Regions from separate parts of the Anaerolentibacter hominis genome, predicted to be linked through region 2. Evidence: riboswitches for the same ligand, from Rfam matches in the RefSeq annotation. Region 2 holds a riboswitch; the other holds the start of a gene.
The links. A riboswitch is a leader RNA that binds a small molecule or an ion and turns the genes downstream of it on or off. The one in region 2 is predicted to bind ZMP and ZTP.
Positions count from the first base shown of each region.

Region 1: linked by a shared signal. The riboswitch ahead of pflB (formate C-acetyltransferase) and the one ahead of purH (bifunctional phosphoribosylaminoimidazolecarboxamide formyltransferase/IMP cyclohydrolase) in region 2 are both predicted to bind ZMP and ZTP.

Region 1 covers NZ_JAWDIX010000002.1:17,109-27,588, reverse strand. Annotated here, with positions in the region: gene ABCW47_RS09335 (hypothetical protein) at 1-222, opposite strand, end outside; gene pap (polyphosphate:AMP phosphotransferase) at 231-1,718, opposite strand; gene ABCW47_RS09325 (DUF6440 family protein) at 1,818-1,994, opposite strand; gene ABCW47_RS09320 (cation diffusion facilitator family transporter) at 2,167-3,072, shown strand; ZMP/ZTP riboswitch at 3,363-3,447, shown strand; gene pflB (formate C-acetyltransferase) at 3,609-5,837, shown strand; gene pflA (pyruvate formate-lyase-activating protein) at 5,889-6,608, shown strand; gene ABCW47_RS15130 (helix-turn-helix domain-containing protein) at 6,709-6,915, opposite strand; gene ABCW47_RS09305 (caspase family protein) at 7,197-8,585, opposite strand; gene ABCW47_RS09300 (hypothetical protein) at 8,582-8,779, opposite strand; gene rhuM (RhuM family protein) at 8,922-9,047, opposite strand; gene ABCW47_RS09290 (NCS2 family permease) at 9,479-10,480, opposite strand, start outside.
Region 2 covers NZ_JAWDIX010000001.1:469,220-479,699, forward strand. Annotated here, with positions in the region: gene ABCW47_RS02015 (class I mannose-6-phosphate isomerase) at 96-1,178, shown strand; gene ABCW47_RS02020 (FprA family A-type flavoprotein) at 1,470-2,675, opposite strand; gene ABCW47_RS02025 (rubredoxin) at 2,827-2,982, opposite strand; gene ABCW47_RS02030 (TIGR01906 family membrane protein) at 2,985-3,677, opposite strand; ZMP/ZTP riboswitch at 3,819-3,900, shown strand; gene purH (bifunctional phosphoribosylaminoimidazolecarboxamide formyltransferase/IMP cyclohydrolase) at 4,044-5,597, shown strand; gene ABCW47_RS02040 (DUF4190 domain-containing protein) at 5,768-6,028, shown strand; gene ABCW47_RS02045 (prolipoprotein diacylglyceryl transferase) at 6,171-6,956, shown strand; gene ABCW47_RS02050 (insulinase family protein) at 7,157-10,072, shown strand; gene era (GTPase Era) at 10,356-10,480, shown strand, end outside.

The DNA.
Region 1 (10,480 bases), on a different contig from region 2:
AACATCTTCGTTTCTTTCCTTAAAATCTTTCAAGTCCTGCTTTATCTCTTCCAGCCGTTTTTTCAGCTCCGGATTATTTTTAATCTCGTCCGCTTTCTCCACGACGGCATCCGCTATGATTTCCGCCTTTTCCGTAAAATCTTCTTTGATCCGTCCGAAATCAATCTTGTCGATCTCTTCTTTTACCCGGTTCAGCTTTAAGTCATCCCAAGAAAATCCCATGTCTGCACTTATTTTCCTTTCTTTTTCTTTAATCCTTCTTCCAATTTATCGGCAACCGTCTCAAGCACCTTGATTCTGGCATAATACTTGGAGTTGCCCTCCACAATCGTCCACGGAGCATAGGTGGTGGAGGTGCGCACCAACATCTCATCCACTGCTCTCTCGTAATCGTCCCATTTCTCACGGTTGCGCCAGTCTTCCTCCGTGATCTTCCACTGTTTTGACGGAATTTCCATTCTCTCCTTGAAACGGCGCTCCTGTTCATCCTTATCAATGTGCAGCCAGAATTTCAGCAGCAACACTCCTGATGAGGTGAGGTGCTCTTCCATCTCATTGATTTCACGGTAAGCCCTCTTCCACTCCGCCTCTGTACAAAAGCCCTCGATCCGCTCCACCATAACCCTGCCGTACCAGGTACGGTCAAAAATGGCAATATGACCGTTCTTTGGAAAACGGCTCCAGAATCTCCACAGATAATGATACTGTTTTTCCAGATCCTTCGGAGCGGCTGTCGTGCATACTTCATAGCCTCTGGGGTCCATCGGCTCCGTCAGACGCTTGATCGCTCCGCCCTTACCTGCAGCATCCCAGCCCTCAAAGGCGGCGATTACCGGTATCCGGTTCAAAAATATCTCATTGTGCAATACCTCAAGACGCTTCTGTACTGCCCGAAGTCTCTTTTTATACTCGTCCCTCTCCATCGTCCGGCTCAGATCCACATGTTTGAGCACCTGCGTATGGAAGCCAGACTCCCCCTGATAAACCGGCTGAGCACTCTGATGCTGTTTTCTCTTGATTGCCGCTTCCAGAGAATCCACAGCTGCGCTGATAATCTGCGCGCTGGCCCAGTCATCGTCTTCTGCCTCCACGATCGTCCACGGAGCATAGCTCACATCCGTCCGCTCCAGCATTTCCTCATTTATCTTTAAGTATTCCTCGTACTTCTTATGACGCAGCCAGTCACCTTCCCCTACCTTCCAGCGGGTTTCACTGTGGCTTTCCAGCTCTTCAAACCGTTTTTTCTGCTCCTTTTTGGAAATGTAAAGGAAAATCTTGATAATCACCATCCCGCTGTCGGAAAGCTGACGTTCAAAGGCCAGAATATCCCGGTACGCCTTTTCAACTTCCTCCATGGAAGGCTTCAGATCAAAGCGGTCCAGACTCACCCTGCGGTACCAGCTACGATCAAATACGGCAATCTCGCCAAGCTTGGGAATCCGGTTCCAGTATCTCCATAGAAATGGATGCGCCGCCTCTTCCTCTCTCTCCCGGTTCATGGCATGAACGCTGAAAAACCTGGGGTCCAGAGGATAGATGAATCGGCCGATCTGATATCCCTTTCCCGTTCCGTCAAGGCCCTCAAACACAATGGTAACCGGAATATTCTCCTCCCTGCACTGCCGCTGCAGTTCAGACAATTTCTCACAGTTCACCTTGTAGATCTCCTTGCTCTCTTTTCTGTCCGGCTTGGGGTTCTTTCCTATTTTCTCCAACATACGCCGCTCCTTTCCCCCACCATCTCACGGAAAGCTCGTCTTAAACCTAAATTGCACAGACAGCTCACCTGCTGGTAGGATTCCCATAATTTCTACATTTTATCGGTTTAAAACCGTAGTAATAACAGGTTTGCCTTCCCGGTCCAGAAGCGGTGTCAACCCTCCTGAATTGCCGCGCTGATGATAAAAGTAATTCACTCCGGTCTCCCTGTCCACCCATATTTCGTTTACATTCATCGTACCTTTTGTATAAATCCGTTCAAACCTGTCTTCCATATTTCTTTTTACCTCATCACGTTTTATTTATGCACAGTATAGCATATCTTTGCTTTCATGTCATTTCCCATTCCTATTGCATATAATACTTAAACCTGATACGCCGTAAGAAGTCGTCCGTATGATTTTTTATGCCGTGTCGCTTAAAAACAGACTCCGGCATGGAGGTAACATGAAAGCTTGCAGACTCTTTTTCTTCTCTTCCTCTGAACCATCCGGCCAGCAGCTGGCCTATCAGATATCAGTCCGCACCATACTGATCAATCTCACCCTGAGTATATTTAAATTTATCGCCGGTATTGCAGGCCATTCCGGAGCCATGCTCTCCGACGCTGTTCATACTGCCTCCGATGTCTTTACCACAATAATCGTGATCATCGGTGTGGCTATCTCCGGCAGAGCATCCGATGAAGGGCACCCCTATGGACATGAACGCCTGGAATGTATAGCCGCAATCCTTCTGGCTGTCATTCTGTTTGCAACCGGAATGGGAATCGGGGCCGCCGGTATCCAGAAAATCGCAGGCGGACAAACGCAGCATTCTGTCCCCGGCCTCCTGCCCCTGATCGCCGCAGTCGTATCCATCCTCACAAAAGAAGGCATGTACTGGTATACCCGCGCAGGCGCCAGAAAAATCCATTCCGATGCTCTGATGGCCGATGCCTGGCACCACCGCTCCGATGCACTCTCCTCCATAGGAAGCCTGATCGGAATCGCCGGAGCCAGATTAGGCCTTGCCATACTCGATCCCCTGGCCAGTATCGTCATCTGCCTCTTTATCATAAAAGCCTCCGTCAGCATCTTTAAAGACAGTATGGAAAAACTGGTCGATAAATCCTGCGATCCCGAAACCATCGACCGGATTCGTGAAACCATACTGGCCCAGACAGGCGTAATCTGTATCGACGATATCAAGACCCGGATGTTCGGGTCCAAAATCTACATCGATATCGAAATCGGGGCGGATGGAAATCAGACCCTGCGGGAAAGCCATACCATAGCAGAGCAGGTTCATCTCGCCATCGAAGAGACATACCCAAAAGTCAAGCACTGCATGGTACATGTGAATCCGAAGTAACCGATAGGGAAGAATGAATAGTGAATAACGGTAAGCAACTCTTCTTTCATACTTATTAATTTACCCATAATCTTTCCATCTCGTTTTTCATTATTCATTCTTCACTATTCTTTTCATTGCCCTCTACACTCTTTCACTTTCCCTTCCGTTCTTCATTTTTCACTCTTCACTATTCTTTTCATTGCTCTTCCTTCTTCCTTTATCGTCACTCTCTCTTTCCGTTTTTCATTTTTCACTCTTCATTTTTCCTTTTCCCTTGACAACCCCTCCCTCCTCCCTTATACTAAATCCAGATTCTATGTGACTGACGGATAATTGTGGAGCACACCACAAGGAAGCATAGAAGGTATGATGTCGACCGTCTGGGCAATTCTGACTATAGTCAGGATTGCCTTTTTCTGTGTCCGGATTTATCGATGTATTATGTCATGCAAAGCATGGCATGCGGCTCGCAGCAAGTACGCTGAGGCGTACTTGAATTTATCCAGGAGGGAAAAAGGCAGTCCTAAGTAAAACGCTTCGGAATGGAGGAAATTATGTTTAAAGAATGGAACGGATTTAACACCGGCTGCTGGCAGGAAGAAATCAATGTACGGGATTTTATCCAGAACAACTATGAGCCGTACACCGGCGATTCCTCTTTTTTATCCGGCCCTACCAAACGTACCTCAGAATTGATGGCCGAATTAAATGATCTATTCAGACAGGAACAGGAAAAAGGCGGTGTTCTGGATATCGACGTAGAGCACGCCAGTTCCCTTGTCAACTATAAACCAGGCTATCTGGATAAGGAAAAAGAGCTGATCGTGGGACTTCAGACAGACGCACCCTTAAAAAGAGGGGTCAACCCCTTCGGCGGAATCCGTATGGCAAGAAATGCCTGCAGAGCCTACGGTCACGAAATGTCGGAGCATCTGGAGACAGAATTTAAATACCGCACGACTCACAATGACGGTGTCTTCCGCGTTTATACAGATGACATGCGTCTGGCGCGGAAAATCGGGATTATCACAGGCCTTCCGGACGCTTACGGCAGGGGAAGGATTATCGGCGATTACCGGAGAATGGCGCTCTATGGGGCAGATTACCTGATTGCTGAAAAGCAGAAAGATAAAAACAAACTTGGCAGAAAACTGATGGATGTGGACAATATCCGGCTCAGCGAGGAGCTTTACCAGCAGATTACCTTTTTAAATCTGACGAAAGAAATGGCTGCGCTCTACGGAATCGATATCAGCCGGCCGGCTTCCAATGCCAGGGAGGCGCTGCAGTGGACCTACTTTGCCTATCTGGCATCCATTAAAGAACAGAACGGTGCCGCCATGTCTCTGGGACGGGTCAGTACATTTCTAGATATCTATATCCAGCGGGATATGAAAAACGGATTGCTGGACGAAGCCGGAGCCCAGGAACTGATGGATGACTTTGTCATGAAACTGCGTATGGCTAGACACCTGCGCACTCCGGAATATAATGAGCTCTTCGGCGGAGATCCCATGTGGATCACCGAGAGCGTGGGAGGCATGGGGGAAGACGGCCGGACACTGGTTACAAAAAATTCCTTCCGTATGATTAACACACTCTACACTCTGGGTTCCTCCCCGGAACCGAACCTGACGATTCTGTGGTCAAAACAGCTTCCGGAAGGATTTAAAACATATTGCAGCCAGGTATCTGTCGACACCTGTTCCATACAGTATGAAAATGATGATCTGATGCGGTCGTATTACGGAGATGATTACGGCATCGCCTGCTGTGTCTCCGCCATGAAGATCGGAAAACAGATGCAGTTCTTTGGCGCCAGATGTAATCTGCCGAAGCTTTTGCTCCTGGCATTAAACGGCGGCCACGATCAGATGACAGGTATGGATATCGGCCCGAAAATGGAAGTATACCCGGAAGAAACCCTGGATTACAATACCGTAATGGAACGTTTTGAGAACTACAAAGAGTGGCTCTGCAATTTGTACGTCAATACCATGAACGTGATCCATTATATGCACGATAAATACGCCTATGAAAAGACCCAGATGGCTCTTCACGATACGGAAGTAGAGCGCTTCATGGCCTTTGGCGTGGCAGGCCTCTCCGTTATCGCAGACTCCCTCTCCGCCATTCGCTACGGAAAGGTATCTGTTATCAGGGATCAGGATGGCTATATCTGTGATTTTAAGACAGAAGGGGATTTCCCGAAATTTGGAAATGATGATGACCGGGTGGACGGTATCGCCCGGGACATTCTGGAGGATGTAATTACAGAATTAAAGAAAACTCCTGCCTACCGGGATGCGATACATACGCTGTCCGTACTCACCATAACATCCAACGTCGTATACGGCAAAAAGACGGGCTCAACCCCGGACGGCCGAAAGAAAGGGGAGCCATTTGCCCCCGGTGCAAACCCGATGCATAACCGGGAAACGAATGGGGCCCTGGCCTCCCTGAATTCCATTGCAAAACTGGACTATTCCTGCTGCCGGGATGGTATTTCCAATACATTTTCTATCATCCCCTCCGCCCTGGGACGCTCCCGTGAAGATCAGATTCAGAATCTGACCGGAATCCTGGACGGGTATTTTCAGCAGATGGCTCATCACATCAATGTCAATGTGATGAATAAAAGTATGCTCATGGAGGCTTATGAAGACCCGTCCAAATATCCGAACCTGACCATACGTGTCTCCGGATACGCGGTAAACTTCCACAAGCTTTCTAAGGAACAGCAGCGGGAAGTTATCAGCCGCACCTTCCATGAAGCAGTTTAGGCGGCGGCAGTCCAGCATGGTAACTGTATGTCTCAGAAAGGAAGAGCTTCTATGAACGGTCGTATACATTCTTTTCAGAGCCTGGGAACTCTGGACGGCCCTGGAATCCGCTTTGTTATTTTTATGCAGGGCTGTCCCCTGCGCTGTGGTTATTGCCATAATCCGGATGCCTGGGACCCGAACGCCGGTACACTCTTCTCCGCCGAAGAGCTGCTTTCCAAAATACTGCGTTACCGCAGTTACTTCGGCAGAGAAGGCGGTGTGACGGTATCGGGAGGAGAGGCTCTTCTCCAGGCAGAATTCGTCACGGAATTATTTACGCTTTGCCGGGAGGCCGGTATCCATACTGCTCTTGATACCAGCGGCTATACCTGGAAGCAATCGTTCCCCCGGCTGCTCAGCGTTACTGATCTGTGTCTGCTGGATATGAAAATGACCACGGAAGCAGATTATCGGAATTTTACCGGCGCAAGTCTGAACTCGGTTCTTTTCTTTTTGGAGCAGCTGGATAAACGTAATATTCCTACCTGGATCAGGCAGGTTATCGTCCCGGAATTGAATGACAACAAAGAAAATATACAGAAACTGGCAGAGCTGATCCGGCCCTATGCCTGCATTGAGAAGGCAGAGCTGCTGCCCTTCCGGAAGCTTTGCAAGAGTAAATACGATGCTCTGAAAATTCCGTTTCCCTTTGACAAATACACAGAGGCTTCGGAAGAGGAAGTGGCAGTTCTACAAAATGAGATAAATCAAATACTGTATAAACAGTAATGAAATGGGCCCCGCGAAAACTGAACCGCTTCCCGTCAAAAGGACAGTGAAAAAATACAAATATTTACTGACCAGCAGCATACGCGTTGCTGGCTGCTTTTCATACCTCTACGGCTTGCCGCTTTAGTTCCGTGGGATACACACGGTTCTTATGTAATAGAAATGCATCTGGTCCGTCTGCTTCGTAATTGCGGTCCCATTGTCCGATTGCATCACGAGAAACGCTACTTCTCCTCGCTACTTCGCTTAAGGTGATGGTTCCTTCAAGGTAACCCTGTATAATCTCGACCTTTGCTTCTAAACTCAGTCTTTACTTTTGAAGCATATCAAGCGCAGGGCCCTTATAAGGTATAATAGTATTTTCAGTGGGGCCGACATAGGTTGTTAAGGCTTTTCTTTCTGGCATCCTTTGTATAATATGCTTATTTGACTTTTTTCATAGGTTTTCGACCAAATTTAATTCTAGTGTTTTAATGACATTCAATTAATTCGCCAATATCACATGCAATCACAATAGCATAATAACTAAATAAGATACAACTAGTCACCCTTGCAAACTGAGATTTATCTTTGCCCTCACATTACAATTTAATTTTTTATAGTGATGATTTGCTGAAATTCCACGGTCTTACCATTTATTATTGATGAACTGACATAAGTGCCCATCAGATTACAACCTCTTTCACCAATGATTGATTGTACATCTTTTGTTTGAACATTGGCAACAGGCATTGAAATAATCACTTTATATTCTCCATTCGGGAAAGCCCCTTTATTATATGTGAAGCAATCACTACAAAAACTTCCATCCTGTTGTATTTGTGCTTTGCATTGAGCAAAATATCTCAACTTAGTATTCTGCAAATTTATCATTAATTTCGTATTGAATGGTAAATTGGTTATCCCCGAAATTGCACAACCAGTTTCATTTATTTGCGGCTCACATAAGTTTATTGTTACATCTATGCCTTTCCCCAAAGGCTCCAATGCAATTTGGGAAGGCCTGTGGTAGAATTCTCCCATCACAACTGCCTTATTGTTATACATCCAACGATAATGTTTAAACTCAAACCCAAGTTCAAGTATCTGGTGCAAAATGTAGGCTTCAAATTCTGCTTTATCACTAAAGTGAATACCACCTGGCTTTTCACTTTTTTGGCGATAATAGATTCTATAAATCTCTGATATAGGTTTCTGGTAATAGTCTGATAAGTATATCAGGTTAACTGCTGAACTATTATCTCGTATTGCCTTATAGATATTTTCATTTATCTGATCCTCCGACATTATGTTGAAAAAAAAATCATCAGTAAGAGAAGTGCTTTCCCATGGATTTTGCGTTCCTCCACTTCGTATTATTACATCAGAACGTACTTGTTTAAACAACTCCTCTATTTTGATATTTGGTTTATCAATATGCTGAAGCAGGCAAGCTGTAAATATACTGTTTTCATCTGGCGAAGGTGATCCAATCGCAACAGTGTTGGGCGCTGTAGCAAAGGATATGAATGTACCACGTCCAGATTTTATTTCAGCCAATCCACCACTTAAAATATCCTTTGTAAATGACGGTGAAGTTCTGCAAGCATCCAAAATAATTATGTTTGATCTCTGCGGATGGGCATTCATATAATCAGCAATAATCTTTATTGGGACTAAACCTGTGTTTATAAGGATCGATTTATTGGGTGTTGGTTTACAATCTATCGGTACGATATAGTTTTCACCATCAATCTGAACACCATGTCCAGAATAATACAGAAGGACTGTCGAGTATGAATCTGCGGCAATAATAAACCGATCTATTAATTCAAACAAATGGGCACGAGTAAAATCATGTGCAGCGAAAATGTCAAACCCAAGTACCCTCAAAGATTCCTTCATATCGTAACCATCTTTCTTACATGAAGGTAGCTGATTGCAAAATTGATACTTATCATTCGATACTACAAGTGCAAGCCCCCTTTGTATATTCACTCTTTTGCCTCCTTATTCATGTAGGATATAAGAATATTGAAAACATTGCTGCCATCCGTGTCATATTTATCAGCAAGGCGCCACGCCTCACGCTGCAATAGAGGTAACCCTTTATCAAAAGGCATTTTTCCAATTTTCTTTAGTTCTTCAGATAGTTCCTTGTATATTGCATTCTCAATCTCATACTTATTCATAATTAATCCCTCCATAAAGATAACAATCATAGTTGCTTTATAGCCAGATACGAAATGATTTTATTTATAGTTCTCTTAACTCTTTCTTCTTGACTTTCAATCAAGAAGATCCTCCGTTTTCAGTTCGCTCAATTCAGATTTGTCATGATTCTCTATCCGCTTTATATTCCTTTAGTACAGAATTCGCCCATATGCAGAACTGCGTGACGAGCAGAGATTTTACCCTGTATACGACAGAAATAATAACATCCAGATTATAATAATCCACTTGATATACTCTGGCATCTTTGGCAGTATGGGCAAATTTTACCCATACTTATTAAAAGTATATGCTTGCCAATCACACTTCTGTCTCTCTGAAACAGCTTAGCCATTTATTCTCTGTTAAGCCAGACAGTTTCACCGCTCATCTGGACATCTATTTGGGTTAGATCATCACGTTTGGTACATGATAATTTCGGTGTTCTGAAGTTATATTAATTCATCACTCATCTTCACGCCTCTTTTCTAACATTTTCTATGTTTATTCTACCATGAAACATTTACAAAAAACAGGTAAAGCGCCAATGACTTGTACACAAGGAGCCATCAGCGCTTTTTTAATTTTTTGATTACTATTATTCTATTTGTCCTTGCTACTAAAAGCTGTATGCCCACAGCCTTGAAAACGCGGGGCCCTGATTCTGCACTTATTATTTCTTACAGGAACAAATACTTCAATATAAACAATACCGCCAGCACATACATCAGGATGCTGATCTTCTTCTCCTTTGCCTTGCCGGTGATCAGGTTCAGCACTACATAGGAAATAACGCCCATAGCGATACCTTCTGAGATGCTGTAGAAGAATGGCATAGCAGCAATACAGATAAAGGCCGGAATGCCTTCACCCATATCCGCAAAATTAATCTTGGCAACGGAACCCAGCATATAGAAACCAACGATCACTAAGGCCGGAGCCGTTGCAAAGGAAGGAATCGCAAGGAAGATCGGTGACAGGAATAAAGCCACCACAAACAAAACTGCGGTCGTCAGAGATGTGAGGCCGGTACGCCCTCCCTCGGAAACACCAGATGCACTTTCCACAAACGTGGTGGTAGTGGATGTACCCAGCACCGCACCTGCTGTCGTCGCTACCGCGTCCGCCATAAGTGCACCCTTGATTCTGGGGAGCTTGCCGTTTTTATCCAGCATGTCTGCCTTGGAAGCCACACCAATCAGGGTTCCCAGTGTATCAAACATGTCCACAAACAGGAATGCAAAAACCACAACCATGAATTTCAAAGAGAATATACCGGAGAAATCCAGCTGTCCGAAAACCGGCGCAAGACTTGGAACCGCAAGGCCGTTGGCAAAGCTCGGAAGAAGGTTGTAAAAGCCCAGATCCGGATTCGGAATATAAAGTCCTGTCACCTGGCATATAATACCCAGCAGCCAGGTAATAAGAATACCCCAGAGGATATTTCCCTTCACCTGTTTGATTACCAGAAAACCGGTGATCACGATACCGATAACCGCAAGCAGTACGGTAATACCCGCATCATTAAAAGATGCCGCAACACCATTCACTTCGTTGTACTTTTCTACTGAGAACAGCTGTACCAGCGTAGCGCCGCCGATTACAATCTTGGCATTCTGCAGGCCGATAAAGGCAATAAACAGACCGATGCCGACGCTTACCGCATGTTTTAGATTGGTGGG
Region 2 (10,480 bases):
GAGTGAATAAGTAAAAATGAAAAATGAAGAAGTAAGAGTGAATAATGAAGAATGTAAAATAAAGGGCATTAAATTAAGAATGGAGGGACTGGCAGATGGGTATTTATAATGTGCCGTGGAGACTGGTTCAGAATAAACTGGTGCGCTATCCCGGCGGACGGGAGATTGACAAGTTCCGGGGAATTAATCCGGGGGAGGACGACGGAAGGCCGGAGGCCTGGATCGGATCAGACACCAGAGTCTGTAATGTCGGACCGGATGACCCAAATGAAGGCTGCCAGGAGTGCATCCTGCCGGATGGCAGAAGAATGTATCTCTTTGAGGCTGTTGCCGAAAATCCGGAGGGAGTGCTGGGCAAAAAACATATGGAGATCAATGGTACAAGCATGGCCGTGCTGGTAAAGCTGCTGGATGCAGAAAAACAGCTGGATCTGCAGAGCCATCCGGACCGGGACTTTGCCAAGAAATATTTTAACAGCGATTATGGCAAGGCTGAATGCTGGTATATAATCGGCAAACGGGATGATGTCCCTGAGCCTCCTTATGTGCTGATGGGCTTTAAAGAGGGCGTTACCAGAGAGGTATTCGCAAAGCATTACTATAATGAAGATCTTCCTTCTATGGAAGCCTGCTGCCACAAGGTTCCGGTGGAGATCGGAGACTGCTTTAATATTGAGGCGGGCGTCCCCCACGCGGTTGGCGCGGGATGTTTTGTGGTGGAGGTACAGGAACCCTCTGATGTGACCGCGTTCACCTGGAAATTAAAGGATGGCACGGACGAAGAAAAGGCGTTTCACGATGAACAGCAGCTGGGCTGCTACCACTATGAGGGGCACAGCTATGAAGATAACCTAAAGATCCGCCTGATTCCACCGGTTACGATCCGGGAGGGAGACTGGGGAACAGAAAAGATTGTGCTGGGAACCAGGAACACCCCGTACTTTTCCTTTACCCGCATTGATGCTTCGGGCGAGGTGCCGGTGACAAAGACCGGTTTCCCGCAGGTTTGTATCTGCCTCTCCGGAGACTGCAGGCTGGTTTATGAAGGCGGTGAGATGGAGATTAAGAAGGCAGATGAATTCTTTTTCCCCGCCAATATCGGTGATATAAAGATCGTGCCCGGCGAGGAGGGAGTATCTATGGTACTCTGCCATCCCCAGGGATATGTGTGTGAATAATAATGAAATGGAATGCTGAACGAGCAGTATTTTCTCATTAAAAATCAAGTACGCCTCGGCGTACTTGCTGCGAGCCGCACGTCACGCTCTGCATGACATAATACATCTGTGCGGCTCTGCAATCCGCCGGAGGCTTTATCTTGGAAGGAGACTGGGCTCCCACCAAGACGAATTTGTTATTTACTCACCACCTATAGAGGGGGAGTCTTATCTCCTTCCATGATAAAAACGCCATGTTATATGGCGTTTTTATTTGTTGAACGAACTATTTTGTTTAGAGAAAAATATTCTTTACAGCGTCTTCGCGAATTCTGCTCCAAATTCCTCTGCTTTTTTCAGCTCTTCTTCCGAAGGGACAAAAGGAATCTTTAAACCATCGCCGAATACGTTGGTCTTTAACCCTTTCAGGCGGTCGGTCAGGTTTGGTACGGCCTCACCGCTCCAGCCGTAAGAACCGAATACGATAACCGGTTTCTTGCGGTTATTGATGGCGTCTACGTGGCTGAGCAGGTTCCAGACCGGCCCCACCGCATCGGAGTTGATGGTAGGGGAACCGATTCCGAAAGCATCCGAGCTGTTCAGCACAGCTTGCAGCGTACCCATATCATGCTCATTGATATCATAGATTTCTACGTTTGCATCCGGAATGACAGATAAGATACCCTTCTGTATTGCTTTTGCTATTTCACCGGTATTGCCATAGGCAGAGCAGTAGAACAGCGGAACGGTTTTTACTTCATTTACCGAAGGTTCACTCCAGCGGGCATACTGATCCCGGACATATTCCAGATAATTACCCCTTGTAAGAACCGGACCATGACTGCTGCATACGGTTTCAATATCCAGATCTTTAATCTTGTCCAATCCCTTTAAAACATAGGGCTTGAATGGCCCGAAAATGGCATCGTAATAATTTTTCATAGCCGACTTATATTTATCCGGATAGGCGATATTATAGTCGAATAAATGGGGCTCGCAGTAGTGGGAGCCGAAAAAGTCACAGGAGAAGAGCATGTTCTCGCTCTCCATCCAGGTGAACATGGAATCGGGCCAATGCAGAAACGGCGCTGCGATAAAACGGAGCACATTGCCGCCGCCCAGATCCAGTGATGCACCGTCTTTTGCAACCGTCAGGGGCAGATCTACGCGGTTGGTGATATTTTTCAGATAGATGGAACCTGCCTGGCTCACATAGATCTGTGCATTGGTGCAGACGGAAAGAAGTTCTCTTAAGGCGCCGGAGTGGTCCGGTTCACAGTGATTTAAAATGATATAATCAATCTGTTCCGGCTCACAGACCTCCCGGATATTCTCCAGATATTGTTTCCAGAATGTATGGTGGCAGGTTTCAATTAACGCAATTTTTTCACTGCCCTTTACTATATACGAATTATACGAGGTTCCGTATTCTGTCTTCATTACCACATCAAAGATACGCATGGCGGGATTAAGAATTCCCACAGAATAGACGGTCTCGGATACCTTTTGTGCTGGCATGCTGTTACCTCCCTGAACTTATGTAAATTCGCCGGGTATATAAAAGTACGCCCGGCAGATGACGGTACAAGACAGCACCGCGGTAAGATAAACTATCTTGCGCAGTGCTGCCGCAGATTCATAATAAGTAATCCGGTACCGGGTTGTCAATTTACTGCTCTTCAAACATCTCTTTGCCAACGCCGCAGAGCGGGCATACAAAATCCTCAGGAACATCTTCCCATTTGGTTCCGGGTTCGATTCCCACAGATGGATCTCCCGCCTCTTCATCGTAAACGTAACCGCAAATAGAACAAACATATTTCATAACTATATTCTCCTTTCTGATAGACTGCCCGTACGGTCCGGCCGGACAACATACAGAGCAGGTTTCTTTGTTATTATATGATGAATCAGCCAGAGGCTGAAACTTCCTGTTAATACAACCGCCAGAATGACCAGTCCGCAATGCATAAAGAAGGTCTCCGGCAGTATGAGAATAACCGGGTCGATTGCCGGATCAAACAGATACAGGTCATTGCGGAAAAATATCCGGTGAAATACAGAAAAAACAGTGGAAAACCGGAGAATAAACGCCAGTCCTAACAGTACCGGCAGTGCAGCCATCATGCGGGCCGAGGTTTTCAGGTAACTGTAATCCCGCTTTTTCCGGCGTCTCAAAATACCGGCACTTAATAAAATACCGCTTCCAAGGGCTGCAGCATACACGAATCGGATAAGCTGCTTTACCTCCGCAAAATGCTTAAGTCCTCCGGCCGATGCTTTTAAGGTGGGAAAAGCAAGCTCTCCCCCGGTAAAGGGAAGAAGATAATCCATCAGCACACGGTAATTACTTCTGATCTCCGCCGCGGACAGTCCGGAGGAACCGGGAATATCCAGCAGTTTCATTTCCAAATAATAAAAAGGACGAAACAAAAGAATAAAAATAACACCAACCGACAAAGAAAACACAAGGAATCCTATTCCGAATCCCATATTTGAGATACATGGTTTTTGCTTCATAATTTGTAATATCCTTCCAGGTTATTGTACATGAAATAGGGCAAAAGGAAAAGAGGGGAAAATGCCTCTAATGAATCTTTTTAATATTTTTAATAAGTAGGACGCTTGTTTTTTCATTCTTCTTCCTGTATATTGTGATTATAAAGCCTGTACAACTGGCGGAAACGGGATTACCCGAGGGGAGTACAGGAGAGAACGATCGTCGACCGCCTGGGCAGCATAAGAGGGGCTACCCAGGCGGTTTTCTATTACCTTGAAAGTTACTATTTTTAAAGGAAATACGCAGCTATAGTATTTTCCAATATTACCTATTTCATGCGCAGCGATGTGTGAAATCGTGAAAGCTGACAAGAAAGGATGAAATTTATGAGAGCATTAATCAGTGTATCTGACAAAACCGGAATCGTGGAATTTGCAAAGAATCTGAGCAGCCTTGGTGTGGAAATCATTTCTACAGGAGGGACTTACAGCAAGCTGACCTCTGAGGGTGTTGAGGCTATGGAGATTTCCGAGCTGACCGGATTTCCGGAGTGCCTGGACGGCCGCGTAAAAACTCTGCATCCGATTGTGCACGCAGGACTTCTGGCTATGCGCAGCAACCCGGAGCATATGAAACAGCTGAAGGAACTGAATATTGAACCGATTGATTTTGTTATCGTGAATTTATATCCGTTTAAACAAACTATTTTAAAGGATGGGGTAACCCGTGATGACGCAGTAGAGAATATTGATATAGGAGGACCCACCATGCTCCGGGCAGCTGCAAAGAACTATCAGGATGTGGCTGTTGTGACGGACCCGGCGGATTATGAAAAAGTTCTGGAAGAACTGAAAGAAAATGGGAAAGTTTCTCTGGATACCAAGTTTTATCTGATGGAGAAGGTGTTTATCCATACTTCAAACTACGATACAATGATCGCCGACTATCTGAAAAAAGAGAGAAATGATTTTGAATTTGGGGATACGCTGACGCTCACCTATGAAAAAGTTCAGGATATGAGATACGGCGAAAATCCTCACCAGAAAGCAGCCTTTTACCGTGAAATCGGTAAGAAAAAGGGATCTCTTACCGATGCGGTGCAGTTAAACGGCAAGGAGTTGTCCTTCAACAATATCAATGATACCAACGGGGCGCTGGAGCTGCTGAAGGAATTTGATGAGACAACTGTTGTGGCCTGTAAACATGGAAATCCCTGCGGTGTGGGCAGTGATCCGGATTTATATACTGCCTGGACAAAGGCATTTAACGCGGATAAAGTATCGGTTTTCGGCGGCATTGTGGTAATGAACAGGACGCTGACCCTGCCGGTTGCGCAGGAAATGAAAGACGTTTTCCTGGAAGTGGTTGTCGCTCCTGATTATGAGGAGGAAGCGCTTAAACTGCTACAGACCAAGAAAAATCTCCGTCTCCTGAAACTGGAGAATATCAGTGAGCAGCAGCCGGAAACTGCCTATGATTTTAAGAAAGTAAACGGCGGACTGATCGTTCAGACGGTGGACAGCAAGCTTCTGGCGGAGGAAGATTTGAAGGTTGTTACCGACCGGGCTCCTTCCGGGAAGGAGATGGAAGATATGCTCTTTGCCTGGAAGATTGTGAAATATGTGAAATCCAACGGCATAGCGCTGGCGAAGGATAAACAGAGCGTGGGAATTGGACCAGGGCAGGTTAACCGTATCTGGGCAGCGAAGCAGAGCATGGAACATGCTGCTGAACTGATCGGTCCGGATGCAGCAAAGGGCGCCGTCCTTGCATCAGATGCATTCTTCCCCTTTGATGATTGTGTGGAAGCTGCCCATGAGGCAGGTATCACGGCAATTATACAGCCGGGCGGATCTATCAGAGACGAAGATTCTATTAAAAAATGTAATGAATATGGGATTGCGATGGTGTTTACCGGAATGAGGCATTTCAGACACTAATGCTTTGAAAGCCATAGAAGGATGCCGCAGTTTTTTTGCGGCATCCTTCTTTTCTTGCTATCCCGGTTGGAATATATTATACTAATGACAACCGGAGAATTCTGTTTACGTTCTCCGCGGCTGTGATCATACATAAGATGACTCTGGGGGAAGAAAGGTGAGGTGTTTACATGAATAATCAGACAGATGGAAAATCCATTGCCTCGTTGGTGCTGGGTATTGTTTCGTTGGTTTTCATATTTTTGGGAAGCTATTCTTTTATCGGAATAATATTGGCGGTTATCGGCCTGGTTCTGGGCGTGTCTGCGAAGAAGGAGACCGGTTCCGGGATGGCGACGGCCGGAATAGTTCTCTCTATCATTGGATTGGCGATGTGCGCGTTAAGTTTCCTGGCCTGCGCTGCCTGCGTGGGATTTTTTGCCGCGCTGTAATGGGAAGCCGGCAGATGCGGTAATGTTTTGGAGATGAGGATTTCTCCGACAGGTGAATGGTAAATGGGCCGTTATACAGAGAAGACTCTTTGTATGACGGCTTCTTTCGCTTAGATATCATTTCGAAGGGACGGTGGTCAGAATGCTTCCGGTAATTGAAATATTCGGCAGAGAGATTGCCATGTACGGACTGCTGATTTTAATTGGCTGTCTGTTGGGAGTTCTGGCTGCGTACTTACGGGCGGGAATATACAGGACAGCAGGACAGGATGTGTTGTTTGCCTTTTTGATGGGAATAGTAGGCGTCATAATCGGTGCAAAATTGTTTTATATCGTTACGATTCTTCCGCAGTTAGCTGCAGTGCTGCAGGCAGGATTAAGCCTGACGGAAGTGTTTGGTATGCTGTCGGCGGGGTTTGTATTTTATGGAGGATTATTCGGAGGCGGTGCGGCAGTCTTTTTATACTGCAGAAAATATAAGCTCCCCTTTTTGAACATGCTGGAACTCATTCTTCCTTCTGTTCCGCTGATTCACAGTCTGGGGAGGATTGGATGTTTCTGCGCTGGCTGCTGTTATGGAATACCCTATGAAGGAGCCGTCGGCGTCCGATTTCCGGAGGCGGGCATTGCGCCTTCCGGAACAGATCTGTTTCCGGTTCAGCTGCTGGAAAGTCTGCTTTTGTTTCTGCTTGCGGCGAGCCTGTTCTGGTATGGAAGAAAGAAGAGAAAGCCGGGCAGGATTCTGGGGTTTTACTGCTTTGGCTATGGTCTGATCCGCCTGGTGACGGAAACGTTCCGGGGCGACCAGATCCGTGGATTTCTCTGGATCTTTTCCACGTCTCAGTGGATCAGTTTCCTGCTTATTGTGGCCGGTATTCTGGCTCTGATGCCTGGGAAAAATATGCGGAATAATGTAAAAAAAATATAAAAGCTACCCCTATCCCGGAGAATTTTAAAATGCTATAATAGCCACAGTTGCTATCTTGAGTGATATCGGAGACGAAGGGTGAGAAATCTGTCAGCCGGCTCCGGCATGGAGGTAAAGTTGAAAGTAATCTTTCAACATACGTATTTGAGTCTATTCCGGCTTTGGGAGGGACTCAAAACGGGAAAGGCATGGGTATAAAAATGATTGAAGATATATATGAGTTGATACAAAAGGAAGAGCTTAAGGACTTGAACAGCACCGGATATCTGTACCGGCATAAAAAGACAAAGGCACGTGTGGCTGTGATCAGCAACGAGGATGAGAATAAAGTGTTCTCAATCGGGTTTCGTACTCCTCCGGCAGATTCCACCGGGGTTCCGCATATTATTGAACACTCTGTTCTCTGCGGCTCCAGGGATTTTCCTGTGAAAGATCCTTTTGTGGAACTGGTGAAGGGTTCTTTAAACACCTTTTTAAATGCCATGACGTATCCGGATAAAACAATTTATCCGGTTGCAAGCTGTAATGATAAAGATTTTCAGAATCTGATGCACGTATACCTGGACGCGGTTTTCTATCCTAAGATTTATGAGAGGGAAGAAATCTTTAAGCAGGAGGGCTGGCACTACGAGCTGGAGAATGAAGCTGGAGAACTGAAATACAATGGCGTGGTTTATAATGAGATGAAAGGCGTGTTTTCATCACCGGAAGAAAAACTGGCCCGGATGACCATGCAGGCACTGTTCCCAGACACCTGTTATGGCAATGAATCCGGCGGGGAGCCGTCCTGTATCCCGGATCTGACCTACGAGCAGTTTTTGAACTTCCACAAAACCTATTATCATCCGTCCAACAGTTACATTTACCTGTACGGGAATATGGATGTGGAGGAAAAACTGGCCTGGATAGACGAACACTATTTGAGCAGATTTGAATACCTGGATGTGGATTCTGCTATTCAGATGCAGAAACCCTTTGGGACGATGAGAGAAATGCTGGACACATATTCTATTTCCGCCAAGGAAGAGACGGCGCATAAGACTTATTTGAGCTTTAACGCGGTTGTGGATACCAGCCTGAACAAAGAACTTTATCTGGCCTGGGATGTGCTGGATTATGCTCTGGTGGGAGCACCCGGAGCCCCGGTGAAACAAGCGCTTCTTGATGCGGGAATCGGGGATGATGTAATGAGTGATTACTCCAATTCCACGTTACAGCCCACTTATTCCATTATTGCTAAAAATGCCGACACAGAGCAGAAGGAGACTTTTTACTCCTGTATACGCAGCACATTGGAAGAACTGTCGGAACAGGGACTGAATAAGAAAACACTGCTGGCTGCTTTGAATCTGTACGAATTCCGGTTCCGGGAGGGCGATTTCGGCTCTTATCCCAAGGGACTGATGTACGGGATTCAGATGCTGGACAGCTGGCTCTATGATGATATGAAACCATTCCTTCACCTGGAGGCTGGTGAGACATTTGCGAAAATGCGGGAACTGGTGGAGACAGATTATTTTGAACGGCTGATTGACACATGGCTGTTAAACAATCCTCATACCGCGCTGATTATAGCAGAGCCGGAACAGGGCCTGACTGATAAAATAGAAGAAAAGGTGAAGGAGGAGCTGGCCGCTTATAAAGCGGAACTTTCCGCAGCGGAGCTCACAGCGCTTGCAGAAGCCACCAGAGCCCTAAAACAATACCAGGAGGAAGAGGATTCCCAGGAGGAACTGGCCTGTATACCCCTTCTTACAAGAGAAGATATAGCGAAGGATACACAGCCGCTATATAATGAAGAGAGAACGATTGGCGATACGCCGCTGCTATACCACGATGTCTCAACAAATGGGATTGCCTATCTGAAACTGCTGTTTGATGTGACGGACCTGCCGGAGGATCTGATCCCCTATGCCGGTATTCTGCCCTATCTGCTGGCTAAGCTGAATACAGAGAATTATACGTATCAGGATTTGTCCAATGAAATTAATATTCATACCGGGGGTACCAGAGCGGATGTCCGGTGTTACGCAAAAGAGGGTGTCTTATCGGCCAAAATGGAGGTAAGCGTGAAAATCCTGTATCCGGAGCTGGAAGCTGGCTCCGGCCTGCTGACGGAATTGATCACGAAGACCAGAATCGACGATGAAAAGAGACTGCGGGAAATTATACTGGAACTGAAATCCAAGCTGCAGATGCGTCTGGAGAGCAATGGCCATCTTACATCGGTTGTCCGCGGCGGTTCCTACCACAGCCAGTTGATGCGGTATCAGGATATGGTAGATGGGATCGCTCTCTACCGGGTTCTGGAGGATCTGTGCCGGAATTTTGATCAGAAAAAAGATAAATTCATGGAGCAGCTTCGTTCTCTCTATAGCGGAATCTTTACGCAGAAGCGGCTGATGGTAAGCCTGACCTGTGATGTGGAGGGACTGAATGCGGCGGGACCTGTTCTGGAAAAGATGATCCGGGGACTGGGCGCGCAGGATACTCTGCCGGTAAGAGGGGCGGATTCTCCTTTGTCTGTTCCTGAAACAAATGAAGGATTCCTGACTTCCGGTCAGGTACAATATGTGGCAAGAGTCGGGAATTTTAAAGAGGCCGGTTTTGACTATACCGGTTCTATGATGGTGCTGCGTATGATTTTAAGCTACGATTACCTGTGGAATAACATCAGGGTAAAGGGCGGTGCGTACGGCTGTATGAGCGGCTTCGGGAGAACAGGAAATGCATTTCTGGTATCTTACCGAGATCCGAATCTGGAGCGGACGAATGAGGTGTTTGAAGGGGTCGGTGACTATCTTGCACAGTATGAGTGTACAGAGCGGGATATGACCAGAAATATCATTGGAACCATCAGCAATCTGGATACTCCTCTCACCCCTGCCGGAAAGGGCAGCCGTTCTATGACAGCTTATTTGTCCGGGCTTACTAAGGAAGACTACCAGCAGGAAAGAGATGAACTGCTGGCGACGGATAGTGAAGCGATCCGCAGACTGGCCGGGCCTATGAAAGCTGTGCTGGATCAGCACTATATCTGTGTGGTTGGAAATGAAAAGAAACTGGAAGAACAGAAAGAACTGTTCCATGTTCTTGCGCCTCTGCACGAAGGTTAAACAGAGTATCTGGCGTATTGCTGTTTGGAGATAACTCAAAACAGCGATACGCGTGTATAATTCAAGTACGCCTCGGCGTACTTGCTGCGAGCCGCCCGTCATGCGTTGCATGACATAATACATCTGTGCGGCTCTGCAATCCACCGGAGGCTTTATCTTGGAAGGAGAATGGGCTCCCACCATGACGAATTTGTTATTTACTCACCACCTATAGAGGTGGGAGTCTTATCTACTTCCAAGATAAAATACTGCCCTTAACGGGAAAGGAAATAGGATTATGCAAATGAGCAATAAATTTAAATCCGGGTTTGTTACGATTATCGGCAGACCGAATGTAGGGAAATCGACGCTGATGAACCAGCTGATCGGTCAGAAAATAGCGATTACGTCCAACAAACCCCAGACGAC